DNA from 3 places in the Dactylosporangium maewongense genome. Region 2 is predicted to be linked to each of the others. Evidence: riboswitches for the same ligand, from Rfam matches in the RefSeq annotation. Region 2 holds a riboswitch; each other region holds the start of a gene.
The links. Region 2 has a riboswitch for ZMP and ZTP ahead of ABD332_RS38540 (serine hydroxymethyltransferase). Riboswitches for the same ligand answer to the same signal wherever they lie in the genome.
Positions count from the first base shown of each region.

Region 1: it holds a riboswitch for ZMP and ZTP, as region 2 does, so the genes downstream of both, ABD332_RS39525 (bifunctional 5,10-methylenetetrahydrofolate dehydrogenase/5,10-methenyltetrahydrofolate cyclohydrolase) here and ABD332_RS38540 (serine hydroxymethyltransferase) in region 2, are expected to answer to the same signal.
Region 3: it holds a riboswitch for ZMP and ZTP, as region 2 does, so the genes downstream of both, ABD332_RS60265 (hypothetical protein) here and ABD332_RS38540 (serine hydroxymethyltransferase) in region 2, are expected to answer to the same signal.

Region 1 covers NZ_BAAAQD010000019.1:188,452-193,023, forward strand. The annotation lists gene yidC (membrane protein insertase YidC) at 1-305, shown strand, start outside; gene ABD332_RS39520 (Jag family protein) at 416-1,078, shown strand; ZMP/ZTP riboswitch at 2,303-2,387, shown strand; gene ABD332_RS39525 (bifunctional 5,10-methylenetetrahydrofolate dehydrogenase/5,10-methenyltetrahydrofolate cyclohydrolase) at 2,400-3,266, shown strand; gene rsmG (16S rRNA (guanine(527)-N(7))-methyltransferase RsmG) at 3,372-4,049, shown strand.
Region 2 covers NZ_BAAAQD010000018.1:242,465-247,036, forward strand. The annotation lists gene ABD332_RS38530 (acetolactate synthase large subunit) at 1-522, opposite strand, end outside; gene ilvD (dihydroxy-acid dehydratase) at 750-2,594, shown strand; ZMP/ZTP riboswitch at 2,661-2,749, shown strand; gene ABD332_RS38540 (serine hydroxymethyltransferase) at 2,773-4,035, shown strand; gene ABD332_RS38545 (hypothetical protein) at 4,123-4,572, opposite strand, start outside.
Region 3 covers NZ_BAAAQD010000026.1:108,119-112,690, forward strand. The annotation lists gene ABD332_RS46185 (cysteine peptidase family C39 domain-containing protein) at 1-687, opposite strand, end outside; gene ABD332_RS46190 (MerR family transcriptional regulator) at 700-1,500, opposite strand; gene ABD332_RS46195 (UbiA prenyltransferase family protein) at 1,554-2,435, opposite strand; gene ABD332_RS46200 (hypothetical protein) at 2,511-2,648, opposite strand; partial or broken gene ABD332_RS60265 (hypothetical protein) at 2,780-3,055, opposite strand; ZMP/ZTP riboswitch at 3,027-3,111, opposite strand; gene ABD332_RS46205 (SigE family RNA polymerase sigma factor) at 3,226-3,774, shown strand; gene ABD332_RS46210 (hypothetical protein) at 3,771-4,562, shown strand.

The DNA of each region.
Region 1 (4,572 bases), on a different contig from region 2:
TCACCCTCGGCCAGCAGTACTGGGTTCTGCACAAGTACCCGCCGCCGGCGAGCGCGACCGCCAACACGACCCCGTACAAGAGCAAGGGCGGCCCCTCGCTGACCAAGGGCGGCGCCCCCGCGGCGAAGCCGGCCGGCGGCCTCCGCTCGATGCTCAGCAAGGCCAAGGACGAGGCAGCGGCGCAGCAGGCCGCGGCGGCCGCCGCCAAGCAGGCCCAGGCCAACGGCAAGGCCCTTGCCCCGAAGCCCGGCGCCAAGCCGATCAACCCGAAGAAGGGTGGCGCCGCGAAGCGGCAGTCGGGTTGATGCGACCCCGCCGGCCCACCCCTCCCCGGGCCGGCGAGCGGCGCTCCCTGTGCACCACCACCCCTCACCGACGACCTGTGACGGCGCCTCGGCGCCCCAAACAAGCGGAGATGAGTTTCGTGACCGACACCACCAGTGATCTCGACGCGCGCGGCACCGAGGACGACGCTGCGGATCAGGACGCCAACCTCGACGAGATCGAGGACGCCGACGACACGGACGAGGCCGACGAGGACGCCGACTCCAGCGACGGCGAATCGGCGAAGGCTTCCGGCGGCAGCAACGGCCGTGCCGCGGCCGACCTGTTCCGGGAGAGCGAGATCGCGGCCGACTACGTCGAAGGCCTCCTCGACATCCTCGACTACGACGGCGACATCGACGAGCTCGTCGTCAGCGGCCGCCCCGTCGTCGAGGTCGTCGAGGGCGGCGACGGCTCCGGCCGCCGCCTCCAGGCACTCGTCGGCCAGCGCGGCGCCACCCTCGAGGCACTGCAGGAGCTGAGCCGCCTCGCGGTCTTCCGGCAGACGGGCTCCCCCAGCCGTCTCCTCCTCGACGTCGGCGGCTACCGGGCCTTGCGCCGCAAGGAGCTCGGCGCGATCGCCAAGAACGCCGCCGAGAAGGTGAAGGAGTACGGCGAGGCCGTCCGCCTGGAGCCGATGAGCGCCTTCGAGCGCAAGTGCGTCCACGACGTCATCAACGCCCTCCCCGGCGTGGAGAGCGAGTCCGAGGGCGTCGAGCCGGCCCGCCGGATCGTGGTCCGCCCGGTCGCCTGACCCAAGCCCACCGCGAAGCGGGGCGCCCCATGACGGGGCGCCCCGCTTTCCGTTTGCGGCTCACCTCCGTACACCCACCTGTCTGCCTCTCTACACGATGCGTCCTGACCCGACGCGTCTCCGCTCTGCTCGCCCACGCCCCCGCACGTTTCCGACTCCGTGCCTTGTCCCCCGCGTCCGCCCCCGCACGCATCTCGCGGGGGCGCATACGGGCCTCGCTCTTCCACGCACCAGTCGGTCGCTGCTCGCCGTGCCCTCGCGCACTGTTCTTCGCGCGCCCCGTGCTTCCGCGCTCTGGTGTCCGTGCCTTGCGCCTGTGTCGCGTGCCCCGCCCCCGTGTCCGGTGGCACCATGCCCCGCCTCCGGAGCTCGTGCCCTACGTCCGCACCTGTCCGACCGAGGCAACATGATGCAGGGGTCGGCACTTCGACTGCTCGCCCCCGGCTCCGTGCCCCGTCTCTTGGCGAACGTTCCGTCCTCTGCGTCTGTGTCCCCGTCCGTGCTGCGCGCCCCGGCTTTAGCTTTCGGTCGAGTCGAGCTTCGCGCCGACTGCACTGTGGCCGGTCACCGCCTTCGCGTCCGGGTTGTCGCCTTCCCCGTAGTGCGTTGTGTCCCACGCTGCCCGCGCGCCGCGCTCTGTATCGAGGGGAAGATCCCGCACCCTCGTACCGCGGGCCCGGTGCGTCTGTGCAACTGCCCTGCGCCTGCGTCCAAGTCGGCCGCCTGCCCCTCTTGCTCTCGGCATCGCGTCCGAACGTCATCCACGCGCCGTGCTCCTTGGTTCGAGCACCGCGCTGCCTTCCCGTGTCCGGGTCGTGGGTCCTGACCGTTCCTTCGAGTCCTGGCGGGCAGCAGTCGAAGTGCTGACCCCTGTACCGGCGCTTGATCGAAGGAGTGTTCTGGCCGTCATCACGACCAGGACCGGCCTTCGATCACCACACTGCTGGATGCCAAGGGCGCCGGTCGCCCCCGCCCGCGCCGGACCCACACAGCTGGTCCCGAGTGCGATGCAGGCTGGCGCCACAAGCGTCGTCCGCACGTTGCGGGAGTCGACGCGGTCCTGTCTGCCCGGTCTTGCGACTGACGGCCGTACAGGGGCGGGCGGCGCGTCACGAGGGCTGGTGATGGCGTCTTGGGTGGGGCGTGTCGGCTGTAAGCGTTCCTGCATTCCTTCGTCGGGGTTCGTCCCCGCGTGGTCGGGAGGGGATGGGATCGGGGACAATGGGTGGCAGACGCGACTGGCGGCACCGGGATGGGACGGACCATCGGGGAGCTCGAGTTGTGAGGGTCGACCGCCTGGGTCCTCACGTCGGGGAGTCGTATGTCCACGACCACTGCTGTTCTCCTGCCCGGCGCTCCTGTCGCCGAGAAGATCCTGGCTGACGTTGCGACGCGGGTGGCGGCGTTGCGCGCGCAGGGGGTTGTGCCCTCGCTGGCGACCATCCTTGTCGGCGATGACGATGCGAGCGCGGGGTACATCCGCATCAAGCAGCGGCAGGCGGCGGAGCTCGGGTTCGAGTCGCCGCACGAGCACCTGCCGGCAGACACGACGCAGGAGGCGCTGCACGCGGTCATCGACCGGTTCAACGCTGACCCCGACGTGCATGGGTTGCTCATTCAGTACCCGACGCCGCAGCACCTTGACTACGACGTCGCGTTGCAGCGGGTCGATCCGGACATGGACGTCGACGGCATGCACCCGCTGAACCTCGGGCGTCTTGCCGCGGGCATGCCCGGGCCGCTCCCCTGCACGCCCGCCGGAATTGAGGCGCTCCTCGCGCACTACGAGATCCCGGTCAGCGGCAGGGAGGTCGTCATCCTCGGGCGCGGCGCGACGCTGGGCCGTCCGCTGGCGATGCTCCTGTCGCAGAAGCGGCCGACCGCCAACGCCGCCGTGACGGTCGTGCACACGGGCGTCGCGGACTGGCCGCGGTACACGCAGCGGGCCGACATCCTCATCGCCGCGGCCGGCGTGCCGGGCATCATCCAGCCCGAGCACGTGAAGCCCGGCGCGACAGTCATCGGCGGCGGGGTCCGGTACTCCGGCCGGCGGCTCCTGCCCGACGTGGACGAGTCGTGCGCGGAGGTCGCGGGCGCCATCACGCCGCGCGTCGGCGGGGTCGGCCCCACCACGGTCGCCATGCTCTTCCGCAACGCCGTGACGGCCGCGGAGCGACGTTTCACGTGAAACATCGGGGGCCGCGTCTTCGAGCGGCCCTCTTCTTGCCGCCCCCGTGCGCCGATCTGTCCCCAGTGGCCGGTCGCGCGGGGGCGGCGTGATTTGCTTGACCGCATGGATGGTGCTGTTCCGAACGAGGTGTTGCCGGCCGCCGAGAAGGTGTTCGGCGATCGGCTCCCGTTGGCTGAGCGGTTCGCTCAGTTGCTTGTCACCGACGGGGTGGTGCGAGGGCTGATCGGCCCTCGCGAGGCGCCGCGCATCTGGGAACGCCACATGCTCAACTGCGCCGTCCTCAGCGAACTCATCCAATCGGACGCCACGGTCGTCGACGTCGGCTCCGGCGCCGGCCTGCCCGGTATGGTGCTGGCAGTGGCTCGTCCCGACCTGTTCGTCACGTTGGTCGAGCCGCTCGCACGACGCACCGCGTTCCTGACCGAAGCGGTGACGGCGCTCGGCCTCGAGCGGACCACCGTGGTCCGGGCGCGGGCCGAGGAGTGCGTCGGGAAGCTTCCCCTCGCCGATGTCGTCACCGCCAGAGCAGTCGCACCGCTGGACCGGCTTGCCGGATGGTGTCTTCCCCTCACCGCCGTCGGTGGGCGACTGCTCGCGCTCAAGGGATCCTCTGCCGCGGCGGAGATCGCCGAGCACGCAGAAGTCCTGAGCCGGCTTGGAGCGGGCGCGCCGTCGGTACGGCTGTGCGGGGACGCCGTCCTCGCCGAGCCGACGACGGTCGTCGAGGTCGTGCGGGAGCGGGAAGTCGCGCAGCGCCGGAAGGCCAAGCGCGGGCGGTAAACCGGGGGACGGGCCGAAAGCGTCCTCCGGACACGGGGAACGCGGGGGTTCGACGATGGACATCAGAAACTGCAACAGCGGCTGGCCGGCCGTACCGACCAAGCGACTCGGCGGTCTCCTCCGCCGAGTCGACGGCTTTCTGGTCTTCTTACGGCCGAATGCGAGTGAGAAGACCAACGACTCGCCGATCGGCCATGGCTCTGGTCGCCTGTGCGCCGTAGGCTGGCCGCGCGCCGTTTTTGCGTTCCCGGCGCCGGTCACCGCAGTCACTCGAGACCTCGCGTCGGGCGGTGCGCCGGAGGTGGGCACAACGTCGCTGACGGCCGGCAGTGCACATCTTTCCGAGCGGGACGGGACTGACATGGTGCGCGACAGCGGTGATGGTCCGGACTACGGCGATGGCAGCTCTCATGTTTCACGTGAAACACCGATAGGTCCGCGAGCGGCCGCCGGCGCCGGAGGCCTCTACGGCTCGGCCGCCGGGCACGTCGCACACCCCGGTTTCGGTGCAGTGAGCGAGCCC
Region 2 (4,572 bases):
GTAGTTGTGCTTGGTGATCGGCAGCGTGATCCCGGCGATGTCGGCTTCCTGGAACGCGTCGGTGCCGATGGAGGCCGAGGCGACCTGGCCGGTGATCGCGACCATCGCGACGGAGTCCATGTACGCGTCGGCGATCGGCGTGACCAGGTTGGTCGCGCCCGGGCCGGACGTCGCCATGCAGACGCCGACCTTGCCGGTGGCCTGCGCGTAGCCGGTCGCGGCGTGCCCGGCGCCCTGCTCGTGGCGGACCAGGATGTGCCGGACGGACTCGGAGTCGAACAGCGGGTCGTACGCGGGGAGGATCGCGCCGCCGGGAATGCCGAAGACGACGTCCGCGCCGAGCGCCTCGAGCGACCGCACCAGCACCTGAGCGCCGGTCAGAAGCTCCGGCTTCTTCTCTACGGCCGTCTTGTCCGACCGGTCGGCGGCGGCCGGCGCGGTGGAGCCCGGCGGCGTCGCCGGAGCGGCGGGTGCGGCCGGGTGCGCTCGGTGGGCGAGGACTTCAGGCGTGGGTCTCGTCATCGCATTTCGCACTTTCGCTCGAATGGTGTCTTGGTCGCGGCTAGGACTGGCTTGGACATGAAAAAACCCCTCCGTGCGATGCACGAGGGGCTAGCGCGCTGACGGCAGGCGTCGGCGCGCTAGATGATAAGTACTCGCAGCGACCTCGACGACATTCCCCCACTCTTGCGCATCTCACCGCCCGAGTCAACCGGTCCCACGATCTGGAACGTGTCAGACTCACAAGTATGCCCGAGCTGCGATCCAAAACCTCCACTTCTGGTCGCAACATGGCCGGCGCACGCGCCCTCTGGCGCGCCACCGGCATGACCGACGCAGATTTCGGTAAGCCCATCGTCGCCATCGCCAACAGCTTCACGCAGTTCGTGCCGGGCCATGTCCACCTGCGCAACCTCGGGATCATCGTCGCGGACGCGGTCGCCGAGGCCGGTGGGGTCGCCAAGGAGTTCAACACCATCGCCGTCGACGACGGCATCGCCATGGGCCACGGCGGGATGCTCTACTCGCTGCCCAGCCGCGAGCTCATCGCCGACGCCGTCGAGTACATGGTGCAGGCGCACTGCGCCGACGCGCTCGTGTGCATCTCCAACTGCGACAAGATCACGCCCGGCATGCTGCTCGCCGCGCTCCGCCTCAACATCCCCACCGTCTTCGTCTCCGGCGGCCCCATGGAAGCCGGAAAGACCGTCGCGATCGAGGGCGTCGTGCACGCCAAGCTCGACCTCATCGACGCGATGATCGCCTCCGCCAACGAGGCGGTCACCGACGAGCAGCTGGGCCAGATCGAGCGCTCCGCCTGCCCGACCTGCGGCTCCTGCTCCGGCATGTTCACCGCCAACTCGATGAACTGCCTCACCGAGGCGATCGGCCTCGCCCTGCCCGGCAACGGCTCCACCCTCGCCACCCACAGCGCCCGCAAGGCCCTCTTCGAGCGGGCCGGCTCGCTCGTCGTCGAGCTGTGCAAGCAGTACTACGAGGGTGATGACGCGTCGGTACTGCCGCGCGCGATCGCCACCCGCGAGGCGTTCGAGAACGCGGTCGCCCTCGATGTCGCCATGGGCGGGTCCACCAACACCGTCCTGCACCTGCTCGCGGCCGCCCGCGAGGCCGAGGTCGACTTCAGCGTCGCCGACATCGACGGCATCTCCCGCCGGGTGCCGTGCCTGTCGAAGGTCGCGCCCAACAGCCCCAAGTACCACATGGAGGACGTCCACCGCGCCGGCGGCATCCCCGCCATCCTCGGCGAGCTCAACCGCGCGGGCCTGCTTCGGGATGGGGTCCGCAGCGTCCACTCGCCCGACCTGTCCAGCTGGCTGGCCGAATGGGACATCCGTTCCGGGAACGCTTCCGAAACCGCGCTCGAGCTCTTCCACGCCGCGCCCGGCGGGGTCCGCACCGTTGAGCCGTTCTCCACGTCCAACCGCTGGGCGACGCTCGACACCGACGCCGCCGAGGGCTGCATCCGCTCCAAGGAGCACGCCTACAGCGCCGACGGCGGCCTCGCGATCCTGTTCGGCAACATCGCCCCCGACGGCTGCGTCGTCAAGACCGCCGGCGTGCCCGAGGAGAACCTCGTCTTCCACGGCACGGCACGGGTCTTCGAGTCGCAGGAGTCCGCGGTGGACGGCATCCTCGCCAAGGAGGTCGTCCTCGGTGACGTGGTGGTCATCCGGTACGAGGGCCCGAAGGGCGGGCCGGGCATGCAGGAGATGCTCTACCCGACGTCGTTCCTGAAGGGGCGGGGCCTGGGGCGCGCCTGCGCGCTCATCACCGACGGCCGCTTCTCCGGCGGCACCTCCGGCCTCTCCATCGGTCACATCTCGCCCGAGGCGGCCGGCGGCGGGCTCATCGCCCTCGTCGAGGACGGCGACCGGATCGAGATCGACATCCCGCACCGCTCGATCAGCCTCGTCGTCGACGAGGACGTGCTGACCGCGCGCCGCGTCGCGCAGGAGAAGCGCGAGCGGCCGTACACGCCGCTGGACCGGCAGCGACCCGTCTCGGCGGCGCTGCGCGCGTACGCGTCGATGGCCACCGCGGCCAGCGACGGCGCCTACCGCAAGGTGCCGTAACGGTCGTCACCCCGGGCCAGTTCGATCGGATCGGCCCGGGGTTTCCGCCCGGTCGTGCACTAGCATCGGTGGTACTGCGACTGGCGCACATCAAGGTGGAACCGACCACCGGGGAGCTTCCTGCATCGCTGGCACCGCGCGCCTGGGTGCCACGGTCACCCGTATGGGAGGAAGCCCCATGCATGTTCCCGCCCTGCCGTCGATCACCTCGGCCGACCCCGACCTCGCGGACCTGATCCAGCGCGAGGCCGCCCGGCAGCACGACACGCTGCGGATGATCGCCTCGGAGAACTACGTCTCCCAGGCCGTCCTCGAAGCGACCGGCACCGTCCTCACCAACAAGTACTCCGAGGGCTACCCCGGCAAGCGGTACTACGAGGGCCAGCGCTTCATCGACCCGATCGAGGAGCTGGCGATCGCCCGCGCCAAGTCGGTCTTCGGCGTCGAGCACGCCAACGTGCAGCCCTACTCCGGCTCCCCCGCGAACCTCGCCGTCTACATGGCCCTGGCCGCCCCCGGCGACACCGTCATGGGCATGGCCCTGCCGATGGGTGGCCACCTCACCCACGGCTGGTCCGTCTCGGCGACCGGCGCGTGGTTCCGCCCCGTGCAGTACACGGTCCGCCGGTCCGACGGCCTCATCGACTTCGACGAGGTCCGCGACATCGCCCTGCGGGAACGCCCGAAGCTGATCTTCTCCGGCGGCACGGCCATCCCCCGCACCATCGACTTCCCGCGCTTCGCCGAGATCGCCCGCGAGGTCGGCGCGGTCCTCGTCGCCGACGTCGCGCACATCGCGGGCCTCATCGCCGGCGGCGCGCACCCCTCCCCCGTCGGCCACGCCTCCGTCATCACGACCACCACCCACAAGACCCTCCGCGGCCCGCGCGGCGCGATGCTGCTCTCCACCGCGGAGTACGCCAAGGCGATCGACAAGGCCGTCTTCCCCGGCCTGCAGGGCGGCCCGCACAACCACACGACCGCGGGCATCGCCGTCGCGCTCCGCGAGGCGGCCCAGCCGTCGTTCCGCACCTACGCCCACCAGATCGTCGCCAACGCCCGCGCCCTCGCCGCCGCCCTGCTGGAGCGCGGCTTCGACCTGGTCTCCGGCGGCACCGACAACCACCTCATCCTGATCGACCTCACCGGCAAGAACATCGGCGGCAAGCCCGCCGCCCGCGCCCTCGACCGCGCCGGCATCGAGACGAACTACAACACCGTCCCGTACGACACCCGCAAGCCCTTCGACCCCTCCGGCCTGCGCATCGGCACGCCCGCCCTCACCACCCGCGGCCTCACCGAGACCCAGATGCCCCAGGTCGCCGACTGGATCTCCCGCGCCGTCGACGCCGCCATCAAGTCCGACGACGACGCCTTGGACACGATCGCCGCCGAGGTCCGCGAGCTGCTGTCCGCGTACCCGATGCCCGGCTGGCACTGACCCCACAACACGCGAGGGGCGGCTCCGGTTCGTGTGACCGGATCCGCCCCTCGTGTGGTTGTTCGTCGCTACTTGCGGCGTTCGTCGCTACTTGCCGCGGCGCAGGAACCGCCGTGACTTCTGGTCGGGATTCTTGGGCTCCTCGTCGAGGTTGAGCTCCAACGGCGCCACATCGTCGTCGAACACCATGTCCCGCGCGCGCTGCCGCTGCCCCGGCACACCCCCGCCAAACCCACCCCGCTCCCCCCGGCCACGGTCCCCGGCCCGCTCGACGTCCTCGCCGCGCCCGCCGAGCCCGCCCCGGTCCTCACCGCGCCCACTCAGCCCGCCGCGGTCTTCACCGCGCCCGCTCAGCCCGCCGCGGTCTTCACCGCGCCCACCGAGCCCGCCCCGGTCCTCACCGCGCCCACTCAGCCCGCCCCGGTCCTCACCGCGCCCACTCAGCCCGCCCCGGTCCGCCCCACCAGCCCAGTCCCCACCGCGATCCGAACCGCCGCGGTCCGAACCGGCCCAGTCACCGCCACCCCGACCGTTGTC
Region 3 (4,572 bases), on a different contig from region 2:
CCCGCCGCCCGCGCCGGCCGCGACGAGCTCGGCGCACCGCAGCGCGGCCGCGGCGTTGGCGAGGCTGCCGGGCGGCATGCCGGCGCCGGCCCGCGCCCCCAGCCACTCGACGGCGGCGGGGATGACGGCGCGGATCGCGTCGGCGTCGGTCACGTCGGCGACCTTCGTGAAGCCGGTGCGCATGGTGTACGGCTCGCCGTAGTCCACCGTCTCCGCCCGCCAGGCCGCCATGAAGTCGGCGACCGGCACCTGCGCGTACGGGTGGCCGTGCGGGTCGTGGACCAGGACCCGTTCGCCGTCCACGTCGAGGACGACGACGAAGTGGTCGGCGCCGATCGGCCCGGTCGTCTCGGGCTGGTGCCGCAGGTGGCCCATCTCCAGCGGCCCCGCCCACACCGGGCCGTCCTCCACCGCGGCGGCCAGGCGGGCCAGCGCGGTGGCGGCGTCCCCTCCACTGTGGACGGCCGAGGTCCAGCCGAGCGCGTCCAGCGCCCGCCCGCAGCCGATGCCGGGGTTCCAGCCGTACGCGTCGAAGAACACCATCGTGCCGACGACGAGCTGCATGCCGAACGGGCCACCGGTGGTGACCTCGATGACCGCGGTCGGCGGCGCCGCCGGCCCCATCAGCATGGCCAACGAGTTGCTGTAGCAGTACGGGCCGTTGCCGACGTAGGGCACGTGACGCATGGATCGGTGCTCCTATGGTGAGACTGGGTATGCGACGTCGAACCGCGCGCCGGCGGTGCCCGGGTGGACCTCGTACGGGCGGCCGGTGGTCACCATCCCGGGCCGCGCGTCCGTCCACGCCTCGACGGCGTCGTACACTCGCAGGATCAGCGGATAGTCCTCCATCGGCGCCGGCACGGGCAGGTACGCCTCGGTGTGCGCCGGGATCAGTCGCACGTACAGGTCGTCGACCGGGTCGACGGGGCCGGTGCAGGCGACCGACACCTCCACCGGCGCTTCGCTGTCGGGCGTGACCAGCTCGTGGAAGCAGACCCGCCGCAGGCCGTCGGCGGGCAGCCCCGAGTCGCGCAGGTGCGCCCGGATGTCCCGCTCCGCGGTGCGGATCAGGTCCTTCAGCCCGCGGATGTCGACCTGCCGCCGGCGGCAGACGGCCCTGGTCGCGGCGACGTCCCGGAGCCGGACCGCTCCGGCGAGCGCGAGGTCCTCGCCGGAGCGGTCGACCGCCTCGACCACCGCGGCGCGCTCGTCGAGCCGGTCGCGCTGCGTGCGCAACCACCCCCGTAGCTCCAGCGCCCGCGCCTGCGGGGTGAGGTCGAGCAGGGCACCGATCTTCGCCAGCGGCAGCCCGAGCGACCGGAGCCTGGCGATCAGCCGGGCCCGGGGCAGCTGGTCCGGCCGGTAGTAGCGGTAGCCCGTCGCCGGGTCCACCTCGGCCGGGATGAGCAGCCCCTGCTCCGCGTACAGGCGCAGGGCCTTCGGCGACAGCCGCGAGGCCGCCCCGAACTGCCCTGCCAGCAGGTGCTTTCCGTCCACGCCCCCGAGTCTGCGGCCTTCCCTTGGGGCAAGGTCAAGGACCCGCCGCCGCGTCAGCCGATGTACGCGAGCGCGAAGCCGATCGTGGGGATGCCGAACAGGATCGACACCACGGCCATCTTCGTGATCGTCGGGCGGCGGGTCAGGACCGCGTAGGCGGCGAGCAGGACCGGTGTCATCAGCAGCTGCGGCACGAGCGTCGAGCGCGGCACCAGCACGTCCAGCCATGCCAGCAGCACGCAGAACGCCAGCGCCGCCGCCCACAGCGCGACGCCGAGCCGGTGCGCGGACCGTGGACCGAACCGCACGGCGAACGTCGTGTCGCCCGCGCCCGTGTCGGCGGCCAGGTCGGTGACGGTGGTCGGCACGTACAGAGCGGCGGCGAAGAGCAGGCCGATCAGCCCGAACTGCCACGGGAACTCCCACGGCGGCCGGGTGATCGCCCAGCCCGCGGCCGGCGACACGACCCCGACGACCAGCGCGTTGACCGCGACGTCCCAGCCGGGCCGGGTCTTCAGCCGCAGCGGCGGCACGCTGTACGCCCAGCCGAGCAGCAGCACCCCGGCGACGCCGAGCACGAACAGCGGACCCACGTACAGGGCGGCCGCGACGCAGGTGACCGCCAGCCACCGGTACCACACCCGCAATCGCCTGGCGGAGACCGCTCCGGTGACCAGTGGGGCCGTCGCCTTGCGCGGGTTGTCGCGGTCGCTGCGTAGGTCCTGCAGGTCGTTCTGGGCCAGCACCGCGCCCCAGATGAGCGGCCCGAGCACCAGCAGCGCCACGAGCGCGCGCCCCCGGTCGGCCGGCGCGGGCAGCCAGTTGTGACCCGCCAGCACCGTGCCGAGGTACGCCGGCACCCACGACACCGGCCAGAACCATGGCCGCGAGACCGCGACCAGTACCGCGGCCGGACGTTCCAACACCGCCGTCATACCCCGATCATCGTCCTCGATCCCTGTGTCCGCACTGAGAGCCGCGTCATGCCGGGGGCCGCCGTGCCTCCGGGCTCAATGGCAGAACAGCCGGATTCCCGTCCGGACGAGGGTGATGCCGCGGCGGTCGCACTCGGCGGACACGTCGGTGGAGCGGATCGAGTCGCCCGGTTCGGTGATGTACCGCGCGCCGTGCCGGGCGGCGTGCTCCACGTTGTCGGCGAAGGGCAGCGCCCCGTCGGAGACGAACGCGATCCCGTCCCTCCCGGCCAGCCAGGCCGCCCGGTTGTGGCGGGATTCAGCCGGTACGTGGCGGCCATGACCCCGTCGAGCGGACCCGCGGTCGCGGCCCCGGCGGGCGACACGTGTTTGAACGACGCCGCGACCGGCCCGCCGAGCGCGGCCGCCGCCTCCCGCACCAGCTGCCAGGCCCCGGCCGCGTCGAGCACGTTCACGAACGACGGCGCCCCGTGCAGGAACCGCAACGGCGGCCGCCCCGGGTCGAGCGATGTCATCTTCGCGGGTCGCTGGTGCGGGTTCATGCCATGGCGCAGGTCCACCGTGCCTCCGTTTCGCAGGACGTCTGCTTCCCGGAGGCGCCCAGGCGGACGGCGCCACACCCATCGATCCGGCCGGTCCCCGGTGGTGTCCACCCGCGCCAGTAGCGGCCACCCGCAGCCTACCGGCCCTCGGCGGTGCGTTGTCACGGGCGAACTCGCCAGAGGCGTGAGCGTGACCGCCTGCCCGAGCAACCCATTTCCGCGTGCTGTACGTGTCTATCGCGATGATGATGCGAATTCTGAGGCGCGGCCGGCGCCCGCACGACGACGAGTTCGTCGCGTACTACGCCGCCCGCGCCGGACACCTGAGAAACACCGCCTTCCTGCTGTGCGGGGACTGGCACCTCGCCGAGGACCTGACCCAGACTGTGTTCACGAAGCTGTACCGCGCGTGGGGCCGGATCGACCGGCACGACGTGCTCGACCAGTACGCGCGGCGGGTGCTGCTGCGGGCCTTCCTCGACGAGCGCCGGCGTCCGTGGCGGCGGGAACGCCCGACGCCCGACGACGAGGTGCTCGACGCGAGCGTCCCCGACCAGCGGGGCGTCGAGGACCGGCAGGTGCTCAAGCGGGCGCTGCTGCGCATCCCGAAAGGGCGGCGGGCGGTGCTGGTCCTGCGCTTCTGGGCGGACCTGTCGGTCGAGCAGGTCGCCGACGTGCTCGGCTGCTCCACCGGCACCGTGAAGAGCCAAACCGCCCGCGGCCTCGACAACCTGCGCGAGGTGCTCGGCGACACCCTCGAAGACCTCAGACCGACCAGCCCCGGAGGACTCCAGTGAACGACGTGAAGATGCTCTGCGACCTCGCCCTCGACGACGCGCCGCCGCTGCGTGAGGCGGAGCGGGTCCTCGCGGTCGCCGCCCGGGCCGCGAGGACCCGCGACCGGGTCGTCGCCGCCACCGCGGGTCTCGCCGGCGTGACGGTCGCGGCGGCCCTGGTCGCGCCCGCGCTGCTGCCGTCCCGCCCGACGGCCCCCGCGCCGTTCGTCGCCGTGCCCGCCGCGCAGCCCACCGCTTCTCAGGTCGCGTCCGCGGCGCCGGTACCGTCGGCGCAGGCGCTCCCGACGCACGACCGCGCCGTGTACGACCTGCTCGTCGCGGCCCTGCCGGCGGGGTACTCGGGACACACCCAGTACCCGTTCGCCGGTCCGAGCACGCCGGCGATGCGCCTGGACTCGCCGACCGGTTCGGCGCTCGTGGTGATGTCCGCCCACGTCGTCGTCTCGGACGGGCACGGGGAGGGCTACCTCGGCGCGTACCTGGCGCAGACCAGCGAGACCGTGCCGCCCGGCGGCCTGTGCGCCCTGCCTGACGCGGGCCGCGACTGCCGCATCGTCGACGTCGCCGGCGTGCCGGTCGTGGTCTGGCTGGAGGACCACGGCGACGGCGGCGACGTCATCGTCGCCCGCCGCTACCTGCAGGGCGGCCACTTCAGCGTGACCGCTCAGCGCACCGTCCCCGTCTACCCCCACGACACCGCCACCGACCGCAAACCCGCCCTGGACAAGGCGTTCCTCACCGCGGACCAGGTCGCGGCGCTGGCCGGCAACCCGGCGATGCTGCCCTGATGCCGTCCTA